Linked DNA regions of Paludisphaera rhizosphaerae. The protein of the gene in region 2 binds, or shares a complex with, the protein of the main gene of each other region. Links are inferred from orthologs where the notes say so. Each region holds a gene or a part of one and is shown on either strand. Other genes may lie near its edges.

Region 1 (2,924 bases), on a different replicon or contig from region 2:
GACAGACACCTTGACCGTCCGGTCGAAGGGGAGTTCGCCTTCGGCGACCTTCTTGAGGACGTCGACGACCAGGGCCAGAGCGAAGTGGCACTCCAGCACCTTGCGGCGGAACTTCTTGCGGGTGACCTCGATCTTCTTGGCGAGGTTGATTTCCTGCTCACGAGTGAGCAGCGGAATCTCGCCCATCTGGGTGAGGTACATGCGGACCGGGTCGTCGATCCGCCGCGAGATATCCTCGAGTTCCTCGGCCGTCAGTTCGCCGTCGTCTTCGTCCGCCTCTTCGGTCAGCTCATCGGGCTCTTCGTCGAGTTCGCCGGAGGCCAGCAGACGGGCCTCGGCCTCATCCTCATTGACGAGCTCGATGTTCAACTCATCGAGGGTCTCCAGCAGACCGGGAATGCGCTCGGGGCTGTTGGGATCATCGGGCAGCACGTCGTTAACCTGATCGAAGGTCAGGAATCCGCGACGTTTGCCCAGTTCGAGGAGGGCCTTAAGACCCTCGTCCAGCTTGTCCATCATTCCTCCCTCACGCACAAGACTTCGGATCGGGACGAGCGGCCTTCACATTCAAGGTCCCGGCCCGCTGGGTCATGAGTTGTCGTAGTTCTCGCTTCAAGGCGCGGTAGACGTCCGGTTCTTGTTCTTCATCGGTCTCTGCGATGGCTTGCCGTAGTTCGGTCTGGCGAGTCATTCGTTCGCGGTCGGCGAGGCGGGCCAGAACCAGCTCCAATCGTTGCTCCCAACTTCCCGGGGGGAACTGGACGGCGTCGAGCGGCTGAAGTTCGGGGCGTTGCAGTCCGTCGTGGTGCAGGTCGTTGAGTCGTTCCAGGACCGCCAGGGCGGCGAGGTCGTCGAGGTTTTCCTTGATCGCGCCGTAAGTCGGTTGCTCGCCCTGTCCATAAAGGTCATAAGCGGCGTCCAGAATCGCGCGGGCCGAGCCGTCTTGCATCGAACCGACGGAGACCCGGGCCACCAGGGCGGCCGTCACGTCAGGTCGGGCGACCACCGCCGCCACCAACTCGCGTTCGACCGGGTCCATCGTCGCCAGCAGGGCGTCGGCGGAAGGGATCGACTCGGCCGCCGTGGGCGTCGTCGCGGCCGGCCCGGCGGGAACCTTCCGAGTCGCCGTCTTTCGCAGCCCCTTGAGCCGCTTCTGCAAGTCTCCCGCTTTCATCTTCAAGGCGAGGGCCAGAGCATCCAGAGCCTTGCTCACGGCGACGTCCTGGGCTGAGCCAGGAGCCGCCGCCGGCACGCGGGCCAGGATGCCGAGCACCCACTCGGAGGCCTGTCGGGCGCCGTCGATCGTGTCCAGGTCGAATCGCGTCCGGGACCGATCGAGCACGAAGGTCAAGGGATCTCGGGCCTCGTCGGCCAGCTTTCGGAATGCTTCGGCTCCTTCACTCAGGAGGTAGTCGCAAGGATCCAGACCCGAAGGAAGCGACAGCACCCGCACGTCCAGTTCATGTCCCAGGAAGACTTCCAGCGCCCGCTCCGCCGCGGATTGGCCCGCCTCATCGCCGTCGTAAACCAGGCAGGCCCGGTTGGCCAACCGGCGGAGCAGGGGGACGTGTTCGTCGCCGAACGCCGTCCCCAGCGTCGCCACGACGTTCGTCAGCCCCACCTGGTGCGCCGCCATCACGTCGGTATACCCTTCCATCACCGCGACCCAGCCTGCTTCGCGACACGAAGACCTCGCAAGATCCGCGGCGTAAAGCAGGCGACGCTTCTGGAAGAGCGTCGTCTCAGGGCTGTTAACGTATTTTGCGACACGAAAACCCCGAGACGAAGCCGCTCGCTCTGCTTCCGGAAGGATCCGTCCCCCGAATCCCACCGGACGGCCCCGCTCGTCGCGAATCGGAAAGATCAGCCGACCCCGAAACCGCGCGTGAACCTTACCGCCTACCTCTTCCGCCGACGTCGCCAGCCCTGCCTTCTCCAACAACTCCCGCGTATAACCCTTTCGTTTCGCCTCGTCGAACAACCAGGCCGGATCGTCCAGAGCGAAACCCAGATGAAACCGAGCCGCGGTCGCCGCCGTCAGCCCACGCCCCTCCAGGTACGTCCTCGGCGAATCATGCTTCCCCAGGGCTCGCTCGAACAATCCCTCCGCCCATCCTAGAACCGTCAGCAGGTCCGCCTTCGAAGGCCCCCCCGCCGACGCCTCCGAACTCGACGGCCCATCCAACGCGATCCCCGCTCGCTCCGCCAGAATTCGCAACGCCTCCGGGAAATCCACCCGCTCGTACTTCTGCACGAACTCGAAAACATCCCCTCCGATGTTGCAGACCCAGCACTTGAAGGTCTGACGATCCGGATTGACTTCCAGCGAGGGATGGCGGTCGTCGTGCCAGGGACATAAAGCCTTGTAACGCGACCCGGCTCGATGCAGGGCGAGACCGTAATCCCCCACCAACTTCACGATATCAACCGCGTTTTTTATGGCGGCCTTCGTCGTATCGGATGGCCTGGGCACGGGATTCTCCTGATCATTCCGACGCGAGTCCGGATCCTTGGTTCGCGCCGGCGCGACCTCTCTTGACAAGAGGACGCCGAGGCGCTCGCGTCTCGTTGGGTTCGTGCCCGAAGGTGGCTCTCGGAGGGTTCAACGAAATTATAGCCCACCCCTACATACCGTCAAGTTTTCGAGGCCTCCGGCCGACACCCCCGTGATTCTTCTAACCCGGCATCATTTTAGCAGTTGCGCTAGACGGCCCAAGGTCCACCATATTCTGATCGCATGTCCACTTAAACCGGCTCGCAAATCGCCTCGGGTCCCCTCTCACATCTCGCCTTGCTTCCCAAACCTCGGTACGGGACGGTGAAGAAACAATTCAACGTCGTCCCGCACACCAAGTGTCCAAGTCAAGTCCCAGAGATTTCGAAAAACGGACGCCCCCATGCAAACGGGGGCGTCGATCGGGACT
Region 2 (8,203 bases):
GCGCCCTTTCGAACGGCTCGCCCTTTTTTCCTGAAGTACGTCAACGGCTCGGCGCGGCTCTGCGAGATGAGAGGATGGGGGAGGGCGACGAACGCCCCCAACGCCCGGCGCTTGCCTAAGGATCGAAAGCGACAATCGACAATGGCGAAGACCCAGACCAAGAATAAGCCCAAGTCCCAGGGCAAGGCGAAGGGCGAAGGCGCGAAGAAGTCCACCCCGGCCGGCCCCCCCCGCCAGCCCGGCGTCGAGCGCCGCAAGAACCACCCGCTGCGGGCCAAGGACGGCTACATGCACGTCCTGCTGACCAACAAGGTGCCCTTCGTCGGCGACGCCGGCGACCTGGTCAAGGTCCGCCCCGGCTTCGCCCGCAACTACCTGCTCCCGCAGGGGCTGGCCACCTTCGCGACCCCGCACAACCTCCGCGTCGTCGAGAAGCACCGTGAGCGTCTCCGCGCTCTCGAGGCCGCCCGTCGCGCCGACCTCATGGCCCTCGCCGCCCAGATCGCCCAGCGCTCGCTGACGATCGAGGCGAACGCCAACGAGGACGGCCACCTCTACGGCTCGGTCAACGCCGACCAGATCGCCGCCGCCCTCAAGACCGACGGCTTCACGATCGCGACCGAACAGGTCAAGATCGAAGGTCCGCTCAAGGAGCTGGGCCTCTACATGATCAAGCTCCACCTGGGGCAGGACATCGACACCGAGGTCAAGCTGTGGGTCGTCCCGACCCACACCGAGGAAGCCGCGGTCTGACCTGCCGCCGAATCTCGGGGCGTCCGGCCGCACTCTCGCGGCGGACGCCCCGCTCCTTGCCTCTCCTCGCCGTCGGCCTGCCGCCGGCAAATCCCCACATCCCCTCGCGACCCCACCCCTCCGCTCCACGGATTCCCGTTTTCGACGATGCCTGCGGCGTCGTCCGCCGATACAATCGTTCAGTCGACTGAACAACCAGCGTTCCCTCGCGCGCCGAAGACGACGGGACCGCCGGCCTCGGCATTCCAAGGAGTGGACTCGGTCATGGCATCCGTCCCCGCGGGATACAGCAACAGCCAGGGATTCGGACGGGAAGGGAAGAACGGCAACGGGCCCTTTGGTCGTCACGAGCCGGCGATCGGCGACCGTCTGCCGCCTCAGAACCTCGATGCTGAGCGCAGCGTCCTGGGCGGCATCCTGCTGGACAACGACGTCCTGCACGACATCGTCTCGTTCCTGACGCCCGACGACTTCTACCGCGACGCCCACCAGATCATCTTCCGGGCCGTCCGCGAGATGTACAACGACGGGAAAGCCGTCGACGCGGTCACCCTGGGCGACGAGCTGGAACGCCAGGGCGTGATGGAGCAGATCGGCGGCGACGACGGCCTGTCGGAGATCGCCAACAGCGTCCCGCATGCCGCCAACGCCCGCTACCACGCCGAGATCGTCCGCCAGAAGTCGGTTAGCCGCCAGTTGATCCAGAGCGCCACGGAGATCATCCGCGACGGCTACTCCAACCTGTTCACCTCGCAGCAGCTTCTGGAGTCCGCCGAACGCAAGGTCTTCGAGATCGCCGAGGACCAGATCAAGGGCCAGATCCACGACCTGGACGTCGTCCTCGCCGAGGCGATGGACCGGATTATCAAGCGATCGGAGGATTCCCACGCCGTCACCGGGGTCGGAACCGGCTTCTACGACCTCGACGACATCACCAGCGGCTTCCAGCCCGAGCAGCTCATCATCCTGGCGGCCCGGCCCAGCATGGGGAAGACGGCTCTCGCCGTGAACATCTGCGCCCACGCGGCCGTCAATCTCAAGGTCCCCTCGCTGATCGTCAGCCTGGAAATGGGCCGGCTGGAGTTGGGCGAGCGAATTCTCTGCGGCCACTCCAAGGTCGACCACCACAAGATCCGGACGGGACGCGGTATGGACTACCGCGAGATGAGCAAACTGAGCAAGGCGTTCGGCGAGATCAACACCTCGCCCATCCACATCGACGACACGCCCTCGCGGAACATGCTCCAGATCACGGCCTCGGCGCGTCGGTTGAAGATGCGGCACGGGCTGGGTCTGATCATGATCGACTACATCCAGCTCATCGACTCCGACGACTCCCGTGACAGCCGCCAGGAGCAGATCGCCAAGATCAGCCGCCGCCTCAAGATGCTCGCCCGCGAGTTGCATGTGCCGGTGATCGCCCTTTCTCAGTTGAACCGAGCCGTCGAGAACCGCGAGGACCGCCGGCCCCGCATGGCCGACCTTCGCGAGTCGGGCGCCATCGAGCAGGACGCCGACATGGTGCTCCTGCTCCACCGGCCCGACTACTACGACGCCAACGACCAGCCCGGCATCGCCGAGGTCATCGTCGCCAAGAACCGCTCGGGACGAACCGACACCGCCAAGCTCGTCTTCATCAAGAACCTCACCCTGTTCGACAACCTCTCGCACGTCGAGCAGCCGATCGAGGAAGGCCGGCCGTTCTGACCGGGCGCAATCAAGGAGCGTGGGCCGCCCCGCTCGTCGGCTTCGACGACGGCGGCGGCCAGACGTCCCCGGCCGCGTACCAATCCGGCCGGGGCGGCGGCTCCAGAATGAAGTACGGCCCGAGCGCCTGCCGGACCCGAGCATGATCCGCCGGCTGACCGTGCTCGGGCAGGTCCAGGAGGTCGACCCCGTCGCAGCGGTCGGGCAACAGCGGAGCGTCGATCCGGCCGAATGCGGCGTGGATGGCGTCGCGGCCGATCCCCATTCCAGCCGCCGTTTTCTGCGCGAGGTCATATCGCCGCAGATGCTTCCGCTGGTTCGCGGCCTCGTCCAGCAGCAGCGAGGTGGCCCGCATCCGCTGCAGTTCTGGGATCGGAAAGCGCGCGGCTTCCGAGGCCGTCATCTCCGGGGCGCTGTGGATCCAGAGGTCCTCCACCCGAGGCCGGTTCAGGGCGGCCAGCACCGCCGCGAAGGCCAGAACCCCCAGCGCCGCCTTGCGGCTCAACGGCATCGACGCCGGCTGGGACTCGACCGCATCCGACTTCCTCGGCCCCATCCACCAGCCGACCACGAGGAGGACCGCCCCGACCTGGGGCGCGACGTGGTACCAGGGCACCATCATGTCCACGTTAAACGTGCGTAAGTACTTGTAATCGAGATAGCCGCGGACGGTCCATTCCATGAGATAGCTCCCCGCCAGGAACGTCGCGCCGGCGATCTCGATCGGGTTGAACGCCCCGAGTCCGCCGCGACGGAACCGGGGGATCGCCCAGAGGCCGAGCAGGCCGAGGGTGAGCAACGCCCCCTGCCCCGCGGTCGTCTCGGCGGCCAGGCCGAGGTTCCCCAGGACCAGGCTCTCGGGGATGGCCTGCATCGTGTGGAAGACGCCCTCGACGGGTCTCACGGCCTCGGCCGTCGTCCGACCGTGGAAGCTCGTCCGGCTGTCGACTTTCCCCGCGCCCAGGACGACCGAGAGCCCCACGGCGAGGGCCGTCGCCGCGATCGGCGCCAGGGCCGCCTTGCGGCACGACCGTCGACCATCGAGCCACAGATAGATTGCCGTCGTCGGACCCGCCAGATGGCCGATCGTCCAGAGCCATCCCGCGCAGGCTGTCGACGCCATGCAGAGCCCGAGCGCAAGCCACGACGGCGACCGCCGCCAGGACTGCGCGAACCAGAGAGCCCCGAGGGTCGCGAACGCCGCCCAGAGCGGTTGCCCGGCCGAATACCACGTCCCCGGCGCGATCATCAGCGAGGTCGTGCCGACCCCGACCGCCGCCGCCGCTCCCACGGCCTGGTTCCCCGTCTCTCGCGCCGTCAGCCGGCCCACGAGAACCATTGTCGCCGCCAGGATCCCGTACGATGCGACCGCCAACACGTCCGGCAGCCGCGCCAGGCTCCCGGCCGAAGCGACCAGAAACCAGGTTAGGAGCCGCCAGGCCGGGACGACGTGGGTGAAATGCGGTGTGAACAGATTCGCCATCGTCCGCGAGAGGTTCCGCGAGGCCGACACGTAGATGAAGTCGTCGCTGTAGAGCCGGTGGATCCACAACGGGTCGCGAGTGATATGCCCCCCCGCGAATGGTTCATACGGGTTGAAGAACAGGATCCCCGGCGCGCAGAGAATCGCCCCCCAGAGGACCAACAGCCCCAGCCGGCCGACCGGCCGCGCCAACCAGGCGTTCACCCGCGCGAACGGCCCCGCCGCCGCGACAGCCCGCTCCGCCCGGCGTGTCGGCTCATGCGTCGGCGTCCCCTCCTTGGATTCCCGGGGCGGCTTCCTCATCCGCGACGCCCCCCGGATTGGCTTCCTTCGCAACGATCCGAGAGCAAACTCATCGGACGCAAGCTATTGGCGGAAGGGGTTTTGAGAACGAAATCGGCATGGATCGCGACGGCTTCGTTTGACGATTTCTCGCCGCTCGCGACGGTTCCAGACGGAAGCCATCGAACGCCTGCCGGTTGGGTTGCACCAGGAGCGGAGGAGGAAACGGGGAAAGGCAGCCGGCACCGAATCGATCCAAGAGCCTGGACTCCTGGCACCGGCAGACCGACCACCGGATGCAATCCGAACGGGAACCGCTCCAGGGGTCGCCCAATGCCAACGACGGCCCCGCGGGATTGGGTTCGCTCGGACGGCTCGACGACCAAAGCCATCGACCGCAAGTCGTCTAATGGCAGACGGTTGGACATCGAAATCGGGGCCTCCACGATGGCTTCGTTCGGTCGCTTTCGCCTGGCGGGCCGGTCGCGCCGATCCCCTTCTCCGCGGAGATCCGAGCCCAGCCCTCCAATTCGATACGATACTACCAAGACTCCGGCTCCATCACGGGCTTCCACTCCCGTCCAGGCGTGGAAAGGGAGGCCGACGTCGGCCGTCCGGAATGTCACGACTTTGCGGGCCGCGGAGAGAACGGGAGCCTCCGACGACAACGCCAAGAGAGGTTCCTCCGGTGACCTGGCCATGAAACCCGACGATCGGAAGTCGACTTTGGGCTCGAAACATCGAGAGCGCCTTCCAGAGGCCGCACCACGCCCGATCGCTCGGCTGGTCTGAAAGCTGGGTTTTCGATATGGTCTGCGGATCAAAGGTGTCCGTCCCGGAGAGGACGGATCAAGGAGGAAACTCGGCACAGGGCGGCTGCCGTTCCCAGAGGAGAGACCCGACCGCATCGACCACGATCGCGGTCGGCTCAGGCGTTGGGAGATTCGCCCGGGCGGGGTTGATCGTAAACCTAGAGGATGCCGGAAGAACCGCCGGATCCCTCTGCCGACGATGCTCAGCGTCGGCGGCAGTTCGCTCTCAGTCTCCGCCTCCGAACTCCCTTTGCAACCAACTTCTGAACACCTCAACCGCCCGGCCCGGCAGGAAGACCTTGGCCCCAGGTGATAGAAGTCATTGAAAGCCTCCAGGACTTCGTTTCCGACCAGTTGTCGCTGCTTCTTCCGATCGACGAAGCATGGCAACCGACCGATTTCCTGCCCGATCTCAACGCGGACGACTGGGCGGATCGGCTGAATCGCTTCCGCGAAACGGCTCGGGCCCTGCCTGACGAACTCCTCGTCGTACTCGTCGGAAACATGGTGACCGAGGAGGCGCTGCCGAATTACGCGATCTCGGTCGAGCGGATCGCCAGGGACCCGACCGGAGGGGGGCAGGCTCCGTGGGCGCGCTGGCTGCGAGGCTGGACCGCCGAGGAGAACCGTCACGGCGACCTGCTCAATGCCTACCTGCGGCTCTCGGGCCGCGTCGACATGAGGTCGATCGAGCTGACCATCCACCACCTCATCAGTGACGGCTTCACCTCCGGGCACGAAGGGCACGAATACGCCGGGCTGATCTACTCCGCGTTCCAGGAGCGTGCGACGCGGCTCTCACACGGGAACGTCGCCCGGATCGCGGTCAAATGCGGCGAGGAGGGCCTCGCCAAGATCTGCCGCAAGATCGCCGCGGACGAGACGCGCCACGAGGTTTTCTACACCCGAATCGTCGCCGAACTCTTCGAGCGCGACCCCGAAGCGACGCTCCTCGCCTACCACTCCGTGCTCAGGCGGCTGATCGCCATGCCCGGGAGCCGGATGACGGACGGTCAACTGCCGAACCTCTTCGATCACTTCGCCGCGGCGGCCCAGCGCTCCGGCGTTTACACGTCCCGAGACTACGCCGCGATCATCCGTCACCTGAACACCACCTGGGGACTGGAAAACCGCTCCTTCTCCGGCAAGGCCGCCAAGGCCCAGGACTACCTCTGCCGCCAGCCGGAACGCTACGAGAACCTCGCAGACGAGATCGGTGCGCGAACCGCCGACCAGCCCTCCGTCCCGTTCGCGTGGTTGAACGGCCGTACGGTGTAAAGCCCAAGGTGGGCGGGCACGCAACGAGCTATGTCGCGAATCAGAAGCCTGCGAGTCGATATCGTCGACCCAACGCAACACACCTAGGCAGCCGATTCGCAGTGGTAGGCCAATTCTCGGTTCGAGAGTACGTGGCCGAGTATCGGTTTCCTTCGTGGGGGAAGGTTGCCGCGAAGGGAGCGAAAGAGGAGCGACCAGAGGAAGAGGTGTGACTAGCACAGAAAGGGAAACAATCCAACCGAAAGGTATACCCATCACAGGCCGACGGGAATCCGTTACTCCAGGGAAACAGGTTCCTGAACCGACAACCGATTAGCCGATGAGGCGTACATTCATCGACCCAGGCGGGGACCGCCGGGATGGACTCTCGATTAGGAGTGCCATCTTTGCGAAGCGGTGATCTCCCCTATGGCCCATCGAATCGTGACCCGTCGCGAGGTTTTGGCAGTTGGCCTCTCCGCCGCGTTAGGCGGATGTGCCCGTCGAGGCCAGCTAACTCCCTGCGATTGCGGTCCCCAACCCTACGTGCCGCCTACTCCCAGCCCCTGGCCTCCGCCCCAACCGATCCCGCCTCCAGGCCCAAGTCCCGCACCCGAGCCATCCCCTGGCCCGGACGGCAGGATTCGGATGCGCAAGAGCTTCTCAAGCCTGACGTCCCGCGAATTGGACTCGCTTGAGCGTGGCGTCCGGGTTATGAAATCGCGGCCCAAGCACGACCCGACTTCCTGGTGGTACCAGGCCAACATGCACGGCTACCTTGACCAGGAGGAAGAAACGATACTGGAAGCCTGGGGAAGCTGCCAGCATGCCAATTGGTGGTTCCTGCCCTGGCACCGTGCCTATCTGTTCGCCTTCGAGCGCATCCTCCGCGCCGCCTCGGGCGACGTCGAGTTGACACTTCCCTATTGGGATTGGACAGATCGCTCCCAGCGGGCCCTACCGGATCGATTCTTCGACTCGGATAGTCCGCTCTTCGAGAAGAACCGCTGTATCAAGCAGGGAATGCCAATCGCTGCCACCGCCGTCGCCTGGGAACATGCGTTCCGCGTTGTCTCGTTCGCATCGCCTTGTGGCGGCGAGGGGTTCGGTGGCCCCTACAAGAGAGAGCCCGGCCATCGGGAACACAACCGTAATTTCGGAGCCCTCGAAGTCTGCGCCCATAACGCGGTGCATACGGAGATCGGCCATTGGATGGGCAATCCTGATACGGCCGGGCGAGATCCCATCTTCTGGTTGCATCACGCCAATGTCGACCGGCTCTGGGGCGAATGGCTCCGCCTCGGCAGAGGCCGGAGGAATCCGGATGACCCCCTCTGGCTTGAGACCCGCTTTACCTTCTTCGACCCGGGCGGAAGACGGATTGAACTATCCGCATCAAATGTGTTAGACCTGGATCGGCTTGGGTATTACTACGACAAGGGCGTCAGTGTCCAGGCCGTCCCGCCTTCCTTGGCCGGGCCTCAGCGCCGGAACGTCATCAAGGCGTTCCCGCCAGGTATGATGGAGGAAGTTATCGCCACCGACGGAACGCCGCGGACCTTGGGCAGTTCCCCCCAGACGGTCCGGCTCGCCGTCGAGCCGGCTCAGCAGCCAAGACTGACGGCCGCGTTAGGAGGCTTCCAAGGACTAGGCGATGCCGACCACAGGATCGTGCGAGCCATCTTCACCGACGTCCGATACGATACGCCGCCGAGTCGGTATTACTCCGTCTACATCAATCTGCCCGACCTCGCGCAGGCCGGCGACCCGAACACCCCCTACTTTGTGGGCCTAATCACCTTCTTCGAATCGGCGAGCCAGGCGGCCATGGGCCACCGGGACGGGATGAAAGCAGGTCAAGGGGCCAGCATTACCTTGGACCTCACAGAGAACCTGCGGGAATTAGGTC

What was found.
Region 1: the proteins of dnaB (region 2) and dnaG are in contact, whole or in part, in a crystal structure (PDB 2R6A), measured with the Geobacillus stearothermophilus proteins. The link is inferred for Paludisphaera rhizosphaerae from one-to-one orthologs. Residues at the interface, in WP_033016901.1 of Geobacillus stearothermophilus: Ser13, Glu15, Ala16, Gln18, Glu91, Leu92, Asp94, Ala95, Val96, Pro97, Thr98, Ala99, Ala100, Asn101, Tyr104, Tyr105, Ile108; in WP_049624496.1 of Geobacillus stearothermophilus: Lys456, Leu457, Leu458, Pro459, Ala460, Asn463, Ala464, Leu467, Leu535, Leu536, Ile537, Ala538, Gln544, Glu545, Asp548, Tyr549, His552.

What each region holds. Positions count from the first base shown.
Region 1 is NZ_JAALCR010000008.1:212,756-215,679, forward strand. It holds dnaG (DNA primase), read right to left. Parts: upstream 2,474-2,924; coding sequence 527-2,473; downstream 1-526. Other genes in the region: rpoD (RNA polymerase sigma factor RpoD), read right to left, coding at 1-516. UniProt on the Escherichia coli protein: RNA polymerase that catalyzes the synthesis of short RNA molecules used as primers for DNA polymerase during DNA replication.
Region 2 is NZ_JAALCR010000044.1:2,967-11,169, reverse strand. What follows is about bases 377-3,238. They hold dnaB (replicative DNA helicase), read left to right. Parts: upstream 377-1,017; coding sequence 1,018-2,460; downstream 2,461-3,238. Other genes in these bases: G5C50_RS29590 (hypothetical protein), read right to left, coding at 2,471-3,238; rplI (50S ribosomal protein L9), read left to right, coding at 377-753. Also shown: more of rplI, read left to right, coding at 142-376; more of G5C50_RS29590, read right to left, coding at 3,239-4,246; G5C50_RS29585 (acyl-ACP desaturase), read left to right, coding at 5,347-6,315; G5C50_RS29580 (tyrosinase family protein), read left to right, coding at 6,943-8,203. UniProt on the Escherichia coli protein: The main replicative DNA helicase, it participates in initiation and elongation during chromosome replication. Travels ahead of the DNA replisome, separating dsDNA into templates for DNA synthesis.